3 regions of the Kineococcus terrestris genome follow, and region 2 is predicted to be linked to each of the others. Evidence: riboswitches for the same ligand, from Rfam matches in the RefSeq annotation. Region 2 holds a riboswitch; each other region holds the start of a gene.
The links. A riboswitch is a leader RNA that binds a small molecule or an ion and turns the genes downstream of it on or off. The one in region 2 is predicted to bind S-adenosylmethionine.

Region 1 (3,259 bases), on a different contig from region 2:
CGGCTCCAGGTCGACGAAGCTGGTGCGCTCCAGCACCAGCGCGGCGACCTCGTCCTCCTGCTGCGCCTCGGCGGCGTACAGGGCCTGCAGGTCGGCCGGGTTCTCCAGCGCCCACGCGCGCGCCTGCGCGTACGCGTCGACGACCTGCTGCGCCAGCTCCGGGGACTCCTCGATGAACTGCTCGCGCGCGTTGAGCATCCCGTAGGTGTTGAAGTCGACGTTGCGGTACAGCAGGCGCGAGCCCACCGTCAGCTCCGAGGCCGCCATGTTCGGGTCCAGGCCCGCCCACGCGTCCACGTCGCCGCGCTCCAGCGCCGCGCGGCCGTCCGGGTGCTGCAGGTTGACGATCTCCACGTCGGCGCCCGACAGGCCCGCCTCGGCCAGCGCCTGCTGGAGGAAGAAGTACGGGTCCGTGCCGGTGGTGGCGGCGATCCGCGTCCCGCGCAGACCGGCCACGTCGGTGATCGGGGAGTCCGCGCCGACGACCAGCGCCGTCCACTCCGGCTGGGAGTACACGGCGATCGTCTGCACGGGCGAGCCGTTCGCGCGGGCCTGCAGGACGGCCGAGCCCGCGGTGGAGGCCACGTCGAGGTTGTCGTTGCGCAGGAACTCGTTGGCGCGGTTGCTGCCCAGCGACTGCTCCCACACGACCGTCAGGCCGGCGTCCTCGAGGATCCGCTGCTCGCGCACCACCAGGCTCAGCGGGTTGTAGAGCGCGTAGTCCAGGCGGACGGTGTCGCCGCCGCCGGAACCCGAGCCGGAGCCGGCGCCCTCGGTGGCGACGGCGCCGGTGCTGTCCTCGCCCTGCACGCAGGCGGCGGCACCGAGCGCGACGCCGCCGAGGGCGAGGCCGAGGGCGGTGCGGCGGGCGAGGGGACGGGGGGTGCGCAGCACGGGGTTCCTCCAGGCAGGGACGAGCGGCGGTCCGGGACGGACCGGCGCTGCGGGGGGGGTGGAGCGGTGGTGAGGGGGGCGGGTCAGGCGTGCCGGGGCACGCCGAGGAGCTCCAGGAGCTCCACGCGGTGGGCGGCCAGCTCGGCGTCGCCGCGGTCGCGGGGGCGGGGCGCCGCCACGCGCAGGTCGCGCACCACGCGGGCGCCCTCGGCACCCTCGGGGGTGCCGAGCACGAGGACGCGGTCGGCCAGGTGCAGGGCCTCGTCGACGTCGTGGGTGACGAACAGGGTCGTGGCGCCCGTGCCGCGCTGGACGTCGTCGAGGAGGTCCTGCATCTTCAGCCGGGTCAGCGCGTCCAGCGCCGCGAACGGCTCGTCGAGCAGCAGCACGCCGGGCCGGCGCACCAGGGCGCGCGCCAGCGCCGCGCGCTGGGCCATGCCGCCGGAGACGCGGCGCGGGCGGTGCCCGGCGAAGTCGGCCAGGCCGACGGTCTCGAGCTGGTGGGCGACGCGCTCGCGGCCCTCGGCGCGCGGGGTGCCGCGCGGCAGGCCGAGGGCGACGTTGCCGGCCAGGTCGCGCCAGGGCAGCAGGCGCGGCTCCTGGAAGACGACGGCGCAGCGGTCGCTGACGTCGCGCACCGCCTCACCGCCGACCGCGACCTCGCCCGCGGTGGGCAGGTCCAGGCCGGCGACCAGGCGCAGCAGCGTGGACTTGCCGCTGCCGGAGGCGCCGAGGAGGGCGACGGTGGACCCGGCCTCGACGACGAGGTCGACGTCGGCCAGCACCCGGTGGGTGCCGCGGGCCGTGCCGAAGGAGCGCCCGACCCCGCGCAGGACCACGTCGGCGGGCTGCAGGGCGTCGGCGCGCGCGGTGGTCGCCGCGTCCGTGGGGGCCGTGGCGGCGGTGCGGGGAGCGCGCTCGGGCGCGGTCTCGTGCGCGGTCGCGGGACCAGGGGGCAACTCGGCTCCTCCATCGGTCCTGGCGTGAGCACCGTGCCCGGGCCCGAGGGCCCGGAGGTTGCTGCGGCGTCGTCGAGCCAGGTCTCTCGGCCGCTCTGGATGGTTGCACCATCAAAGGCCGAGGGGGGAGCCGTGTCAAACCAGGGTGCCCCGGGCAGCCGACCGCGGCGCGCGGCGTCACCGGGCGTGAGCGGACGGCGCGCGGACCCCCGCGCCCGGGCCGGGCCTCAGACCGGGCGCGGGTCGGGCATCTGCTCGCCCAGCGGCCGGACGTCGGCGACGGCCCCGCCGTCGCCGTCGCGCAGCCAGCAGCCGACCGCGCGCAGGCCCAGGTCGGCCAGCGCCGCGTCGAGCTGGACCGGCTCGTAGTAGCCGTGCGCGGGCGGGTCGCTCAGCGCCAGCCGCGACAGCACGCGGCCGTCGTCGGTGCTGACCACGAGCGCCCGCTGCTCGTGGTCGAGCAGCGCCGTGAGGAAGGTGAACGCCTGGGCCATGACTCCCCCGTTCCCGTCGGGACCCGGTGTCAGCGGGTGTCCCTGCGACGGTACCCGCGAAGGGCCCGGCGCACGCGCGGATCGGCGGGACCGGTCCGCGTGTCGCCGCGGGGGCTCAGGCCCCGGGGGGCGGGGGTGCCGCGGGGGCGCGGTCGAAAGGCAGGACCTGACCGGGGCGCAGCACGACGGCCCGCACGTCCGAGCGGCGGGCCAGGCGGTCGGCGAAGTGGCGTCCCGGCGCCCACCAGCGGTCGCCCATCGTGCGCCCGAGCGCGACCGGCGCCAGCGTCCCCCAGTGCACCGGCACGGCGAGGGCCGGGCGCACGCGCGCCACGACCCGCGCGGCCTGGCGCGGGTCCAGGTGGTGCTCGCCGAGGGTGTGGCCCCAGCCGCCCACGGGCACGAGCGCCACGTCCGGGCCACCCTCGTGACCCGGGGCCGGGCCGCCGTCCACGGCCACCGCGCGGCGCGCGCGCAGCTGCGCCAGGACGGCGTCCTCCAGGCCGGGGAAGGGGCCGGTGTCGCCCAGCGCCCACACCGTCACGGGCACCCCGTCGGCGCGCGGGACCTCCAGCAGGTGGCCGACGGCGGCCGCGTCGCGGGGCGCGCCGGTCAGCAGGGCCAGGGTGCGGCCGCCGTCGTGGTGGGCGGGCAGCGCGGTGACGGCCACCTCGCGGCGCGAGCCGTCGAAGGCGCGCACGGGCAGGTGGACGGTCTGGCCGGCGCCCGCCTCCACGACGCGGCTGCCGACGGGGCGCAGCCGGTGCCGCAGCCAGCGCGCGGCCCCCGGCGGGGCGACGACCCAGTCCGCGTCCAGCGCGCGCAGCGAGGCGACGTCGCAGTGGTCGTGGTGCAGGTGCGAGACGACGGCGACGTGCGCGCGGGCGGAGTGGTCGGCGGCCGGCACCGGCT
Region 2 (3,259 bases):
TCGTCCTCGCGCACCGCCGCCCGCAGCGCGGCGGCGGCCGTCCCGGGGCCGAGCACGGACAGGCAGCCGCCCGGGCGCACCCGGGAGGCCAGCGCGGCCACGTCCGCCGCCAGGCCCTCCGGCGAACCGGCGTGCGGGCGGTGCTGGAGCACGTCGTGGCACAGGACGAGGTCGAAGGTGCCGCCCCCGCCGCCGGTCAGCGCCGTCAGCGCCACCACGTCCCCGAGGTCGGCCTGCACCGCGCGCACCCGGTCGGCGACGCCCGCGCGGCGGGCGGCGGCGCGGGCGCGCTCCAGCACCAGCGGCGCGGAGTCCAGGGCCGTGACCTCGGCGCCGGTGCGCGCCAGGGCCACCGCGTCGCTGCCGTCGCCGCAGCCGACGTCCAGGACGCGCAGCGGCCGGCCGGAGACGGTGCGGCAGACGACGGCCAGGGTGTGCTCGACGAGCGTGTGGCGCAGCCGGCCCCACGGGGCGCTGCGCCAGGCGACCGCGGCCTCCTCCGGGTGCGGCGGCTCGCTCACCGCCGCCTGCCGACGAGGTGGAGGTTCCCGTCGCCGTCCACGGCCCGGTGCACCACCGCACCGCCGGCGGCGACCACGGCGGCCGCCAGCAGGTCGGCGGCCAGGTGCAGGTGGCCCGCCGAGGCACTCGAGGGCCCGGGCGGCGGCGGCACCGCCAGCGACAGGTGGCCGCCGGGGCGCAGGGAGCTGGTCAGCGCGGCGACGTCGGCCTCGGCGCGCGCGACGCTGCCGCGCAGGTGCAGCACGTCGTGGCAGCAGACGACGTCGAAGGAGCCCGACCCGCCGGCGCGGTGGCGGGTCAGGGCCGCCAGCGCCGCGAGGTCGTCGAGGTCGGCGGCCACGGTGCGGACCCGGTCGGCGACCCCGGCCAGCGCCGCGGCGGTGCGGGCCTGCTCCAGGGCCGCCGGCAGGCGGTCCAGCACCGTCACCTCGTGCCCGAGGGCGGCGAGGACGACCGCGTCGCGGCCCTCGCCGCCGCCGGCGTCCAGGACGCGCCAGGGGGCCGGCCCGAGGTCGGGGCCGGCGGCGCGCACGAGCGCGGCCACCGGCCCCGACACGTCGTGGGCCGTCCCCGTCACCTCTCCGGGCCGACGGCGACGGGCACGCGGACCGCGTTGCCCCACTCCGTCCAGCTGCCGTCGTAGTTGCGGACGTCGCGCAGGCCCAGCAGGTGGGTGAGCACGAACCAGGTGTGGCTGGAGCGCTCGCCGATGCGGCAGTAGGTGATGGTCGGGGCGTCGGCGTCCAGGCCGGCCTCGCCCAGGTAGATCTCCTCCAGCGCGGCGCGGTCCTTGAACGTGCCGTCCTCGGCGGCCGCGCGCGCCCACGGCACGCTGGCCGCGCCGGGGACGTGCCCGCCGCGCACGGTGCCCTCCTGCGGGTAGTCGGGCATGTGGGTGCGCTCGCCCGAGTACTCCTGCGGGGAGCGCACGTCGATCAGCGCGCCGCCGATGTGCTCGCGCACCTCGGGCAGGAACGCCCGCGCGGTGCGGTCGTCGCGCTCGACGACGGGGTAGTCGGCCGGCTCGGGCTGCGGCACCTCGGTGGTCAGCTCGCGGCCCTCGGCCTGCCACTTGGCGCGGCCGCCGTCCAGCAGGCGCACGTCCTCGTGGCCGAACAGGGTGAACACCCACAGCGCGTACGCGGCCCACCAGTTGCTCTTGTCGCCGTAGAACACGACGGTGTCGGTGCGGCGGATCCCCTTGGCGGACAGCAGGCGCGCGAACCCCTCCCCGTCGAGGTAGTCGCGGGTGACGGGGTCGTTGAGCTCGGTGTGCCAGTCCACCTTCACGGCGCCGGGGACGTGGCCGGTCTCGTACAGCAGGACGTCCTCGTCGCTCTCGACGACGACGAGGCCCTCGCGGCCGAGGTTCTCGGCGAGCCAGGTGGTGCTCACCAGGCGCTCGGGGTGCGCGTACCGCTCGAACTTCGGCTCGGACGTGTCGGCGGGCAGGGACCCGGTGGACGTGGCGGCGGGGGTGGTGCTGGTCATGGTCGGCTCCGGTGCGCTGGGGTGGTCGGGTGGTCGCGTCGCGGGGTGCCGCACCGGCCGTGGCCGGTCGGCGGTCCGGGGCGACAGGCCGCCGAGGTGCGCCGGCACAGGTCGACGTGGCGGCGCGACCAGGACCGGAGCGTGGTGGCGCGCCAGCGGGCGCGGTCGTCGTGCATGAGCGTGGGCCCTCTCCATCGGCCCTGGCGGGAGCACCCACGCCCTCCGGGGAGGGGGGTTGCTGCGGCGTCGTCGAGCCAGGTCTCTCAGCCGCTCTGGATGGTGTGCGGGCCCAGCGTGGCGGGCCGCGGTGCGGGTTGTCAACGCCCGCGGCCGGTCCCGCGGGGGACCGGCCGCGGGGTCCTAGCGGCGCAGGACGGAGCGCGCCAGGCGGTTGCCGATCAGCTGCCCCACCTGCACGATCACGATGATCGTGGCGACCGTGACGTAGACGACGCCCCAGTCGTAGCGCTGGGAGCCGTACGTGATGGCGTAGTTGCCCAGCCCGCCGCCGCCGATGAGGGCGGCCTGCGCGGACATGTCGACGATGCCGACGTAGATGAACGTGTAGCCCAGGATCAGCGGGCCGAGGCCCTCCGGCACGAGGACCGTGAACAGGATCCCCAGCCGCGAGCCGCCCGCGGCGCGGGCCGCCTCCACGACGCCCGGGTCCACCGAGACGAGGCTCTGCTCGACGATGCGCGCCACGGCGAACGCGGCCGCCAGGGAGATCGCGAAGGTCACGGCGTTGTTGCCCACGGTTGTGCCGACGGCCAACCGCGAGAGGGGGGCGACGGCGGCCAGGAAGATGACGAACGGGATGGGCCGCACCACGTTCACCAGCAGGCCCACCACGGCGAACACCGCGCGGTTGCCCAGCAGGTTGCCCGGGCGGGTGGCGTACAGGGTCAGGCCGATGCCCAGGCCCAGCACGCCGGAGAACACCATCGAGACGAGCGTGATGAACAGCGTCTCCCAGATGGCGGTCCGGTAGACGTCCAGCGTCGCGAGGAAACCGTCCACGTCACTCCTCCTCGTCGACGCGCACGCCGGCGCCGCGCAGGGCGGCCACGGCCGCGTCCGCGGCACCGGGCGGGCCGGTCAGCTCGTACGTGAGGGAACCGATGCGCCGCTCGCGGATCTCCCCGATGCCGCCGTGCACGAGCTCGGCGCTCACGCCCGCGTCGCGCAGGACGCCGTCCACGCGCGCCAGCAGCCCCGGCTCCTCGGTGATCTGCACGGACACCAG
Region 3 (3,259 bases), on a different contig from region 2:
GGGCGTGGGCGACCCGCTGGAGGTGCGCGCGGACGCGGCCCTGCTGCGCGCGCTGGCCGCCACGGACGCCGAGATCGAGCTGGTCGCCGAGCGCCCGGTCATGGACGGCGGCGTCGGCGCGGTCCTGCGCTACGCCGACCCGTCGACGGCCGGCTGAGCGGGCGGGCCGAGCGCCCCGGCGGAGGGGGCGGGGGCGGTCGGTAGCGTGCGCGCATGCCGCACCTGCTGCACCTCGACTCCTCCGCCGACCTGACCTCCTCGCGCTCGCGGGCGCTGACCGCGGAGTTCGCCCGCGCCTGGGCGGCGCGCGGGGAGGGGTTCACGACGACGTACCGGGACCTGCACCGCGACCCGCTGCCGCACCTGGCGGACTCCGAGCTGCACTGGACGCCGGCGGACCGCCGCCCGGGCGCGCAGGTCCCCGCGGACGCCGAGGCGCTGCAGCGCACGATCGTCGAGGAGCTGCTGGCCGCGGACGTCCTGCTGGTGGGGGCGCCGCTGTACAACTACACGGTCCCCTCGACGCTGAAGGTCTGGTTGGACAACGTCCACGTGCCGGGCCTGCTGACGGGGGCGGGCACGCAGCCGCTGGCGGGCCGCAGGGCCGTCGTGGTCAGCAGCCGCGGCGCCGTCTACGACGCGGGCACGCCCACCGAGACGTGGGACCACGGCGTGCCCGTCCTGCGGATCATCCTGGGCGAGGCGTTCGGGATGGACGTGGAGGTGGTGCAGACGAGCATCACGCTGGCCCACCGGGTGCCGGACCTGGCCGCCCACGCCGAGCGCAGCGACGGGGAGTTCGCGGCGGCCCGCGAGCGCCTGGCGGAGCTGGGCGCGACCCTCTGAGGCGGCCGCCGGGCCGGCGGCGTCAGCGCGGCTCGGCGGGGACGTCGACCGCGCTCGCGGCGACGATCTCCTGCAGCGCGGCGACGTGGTCGCGGTAGGCCCGCTGGCCCCGGCGGGTCAGGGACAGCCAGACCCGCCGCGAGTCGCCGCCGTGCCGGCTCTGGCCGACGTACCCGGCCTCGACGAGGGCGGCGACCTGCTTGCTCAGCGCCGACGGGCTGAGGTCGAGGTGCTCCTTGACCACCGACAGCTCCAGCGTGGTGCCGGCCGCGAGCAGGGCGCAGATGCGCAGGCGGTGCGCGGGGTGGATGACGGGGTCCAGCGCCGCGCTCACGCGGTCCCGCCCGTGCTCGCGCGGGGGCGCCCGGTGGTGCGGCGGTGCACGACACCGGCGACGAGGTAGCAGGCGGCGGCCGCGACGGCGAGGGCGAGGACGGGCCAGGCCGCGGTGGTCGCGTCGGCGACGACGAGGGCGGCCAGGACGCACGCGCCGGAGGCGAGGACGAGGGCGACGAACAGCCGGCTGGTGGGCACGGTCCAGGGGGTGCCCATCCGGTACCCGGCGGCGACGTTGACGCCCAGCACGGTGAGGCCGATCGCCAGGAAGACGGGGTTGCGGTCGTCCCGGAGCAGCGCGGTCGCCGCCATGGCCCCGAGCAGCAGCGCGTTGACGGGGTAGATCCACGTGGGCCAGGGGGTGTCGCGCACGGCGCGCTGGGCCCGCTGGACGTCGGCGAGCGCGGCGCGGGCCTCGGCGGCGTCGGGGGTGCGGTCGATGCTTTCCATGCTGGCAACCATCGCAGGTGTTTTCCGCGGTGGCAACCGTTGAGCAGGTGGAAACCACCGGGTGCTGCGCCGTCCGGGTGAGTCCGCGTGAAGCGGTTGACAAGCGGTGACGCCACGTCGTCTCCTGGACGTTCCCATCCAGAGCGGCCGAGAGACTTGGCTCGACGACGCCGCAGCAACCGCCCCCCGGGGACCGGTGCTTCCGCCAAGACCGATGGAGGACACCGTGGAGAGCACCACGCCCCCGGCCACCGGCGCGCCCCTGACGCGGCGCCGGCACGTCGACCTCGTGCGCACGGCCGGCGGGACCTGTCGGGCCTGACCAGGCCCCCGTCCCGTCCCCGCCGCGCACCCCGAGAGGTCTCGTCATGCCCGCACGCCCCGACCAGCCCGCTCCGCGCCCGTGGGGCTTCGCCACCGAGCAGGTCCACGCCGGTGCCGAGCCCGACGACGTCCACGGCGCCCGGATCCCGCCCGTCCACCTGACCGCCGGGTTCGTCTTCCGCGACTTCGAGGACGCCCGCGCCCGCTTCGCCGGTGACGACGACGGCTACGTCTACTCGCGCCTGGCCAACCCGACCCTGACCGCGGTCGAGCGGCGGGTCGCCCGCCTGGAGGGCGGGCGCGACGCGCTGCTCGTCGGCAGCGGCCAGGCCGCCGTCACCGTCGCCCTGCTGGGCCTGCTCGGCGCCGGCGACCACCTGCTGTCCGCGGCCAGCGTCTACGAGGGCTCGCGCGGGCTGTTCCGCGAGAACTTCGCGCGGATGGGCGTCGCGGTCGACTTCGTGCCGACCGCCGCCGACGGCGGCACCGACCTGGACGCCTGGCGCCGCCTGCTGCGGCCCACGACGCGCGCGGTGTTCCTGGAGTCGATCCCCAACCCCAAGAACGACGTGCCCGACCTGCGCGCGGTGGCCGACCTCGCCCACGCGCACGGGATCCCCGTCGTCGTCGACAACACGCTGGCCACCCCGTACCTGCTGCGCCCGCTGGAGCACGGCGCGGACGTCGTCGTGCACTCGGCCAGCAAGTTCCTCGCCGGGCACGGCGCCGCCCTCGGCGGCGCCGTCGTGGTGGGGGAGGGCTTCGACTGGGCGGCCGGCGGGCGCTACCCGCACCTGGTGGACCGCTCGTCCGGGCGCAGCTGGGTGGACCGGTACGGCCCGCGCGCCTACGCCGAGCACGTGCGGCAGGTCGTCGCCGCCCGGCTGGGCCCGACGCTGTCGCCCGTCAACGCGTTCCTGCTCCAGCAGGGCCTGGAGACGCTGTCGCTGCGGGTGTCCCGGCACGTGGCCACCGCGCTGACGCTGGCGCGCTGGCTGGAGCAGCAGCCGGAGGTCGTCGCCGTCGACCACGCCGGCCTGGCCTCCAGCCCCTCCCACGCGCTCGCGCAGCGCTACCTGCCGCGCGGCGCCGGGTCGGTGTTCGGCGTGACGGTGGCCGGCGGGGAGGCCGGCGCGCGCGCCTTCGTCGACGCCGTGCGGCTGTTCACCCGCATGTCGCACCTGGGCGACGTGCGCTCCCTCGTCCTGCACCCGGCCTCGACCTCGCACGCGCACCGCAGCCCGGCCGAGCGCGCGGCCGCCGGCATCTGGCCGGGCCTGCTGCGCCTGTCGATCGGGCTGGA

Region 1: linked by a shared signal. The riboswitch ahead of AB8M62_RS17590 (ABC transporter ATP-binding protein) and the one ahead of AB8M62_RS08435 (sulfurtransferase) in region 2 are both predicted to bind S-adenosylmethionine.
Region 3: linked by a shared signal. The riboswitch ahead of AB8M62_RS04695 (putative leader peptide) and the one ahead of AB8M62_RS08435 (sulfurtransferase) in region 2 are both predicted to bind S-adenosylmethionine.

Annotation. Positions count from the first base shown of each region.
Region 1 covers NZ_JBEUEI010000038.1:5,297-8,555, reverse strand. The annotation lists gene AB8M62_RS17595 (aliphatic sulfonate ABC transporter substrate-binding protein) at 1-891, opposite strand, end outside; gene AB8M62_RS17590 (ABC transporter ATP-binding protein) at 978-1,733, opposite strand; SAM riboswitch class I at 1,861-1,959, opposite strand; gene AB8M62_RS17585 (hypothetical protein) at 2,081-2,347, opposite strand; gene AB8M62_RS17580 (MBL fold metallo-hydrolase) at 2,463-3,259, opposite strand, start outside.
Region 2 covers NZ_JBEUEI010000011.1:11,448-14,706, reverse strand. The annotation lists gene AB8M62_RS08445 (class I SAM-dependent methyltransferase) at 1-521, opposite strand, end outside; gene AB8M62_RS08440 (class I SAM-dependent methyltransferase) at 518-1,099, opposite strand; gene AB8M62_RS08435 (sulfurtransferase) at 1,096-2,013, opposite strand; SAM riboswitch class I at 2,202-2,296, opposite strand; gene AB8M62_RS08430 (methionine ABC transporter permease) at 2,374-3,033, opposite strand; gene AB8M62_RS08425 (methionine ABC transporter ATP-binding protein) at 3,035-3,259, opposite strand, start outside.
Region 3 covers NZ_JBEUEI010000005.1:28,182-31,440, forward strand. The annotation lists gene AB8M62_RS04675 (baeRF2 domain-containing protein) at 1-157, shown strand, start outside; gene AB8M62_RS04680 (FMN-dependent NADH-azoreductase) at 214-846, shown strand; gene AB8M62_RS04685 (MarR family winged helix-turn-helix transcriptional regulator) at 869-1,180, opposite strand; gene AB8M62_RS04690 (hypothetical protein) at 1,177-1,632, opposite strand; SAM riboswitch class I at 1,764-1,853, shown strand; gene AB8M62_RS04695 (putative leader peptide) at 1,859-1,954, shown strand; gene AB8M62_RS04700 (O-acetylhomoserine aminocarboxypropyltransferase/cysteine synthase family protein) at 2,001-3,259, shown strand, end outside.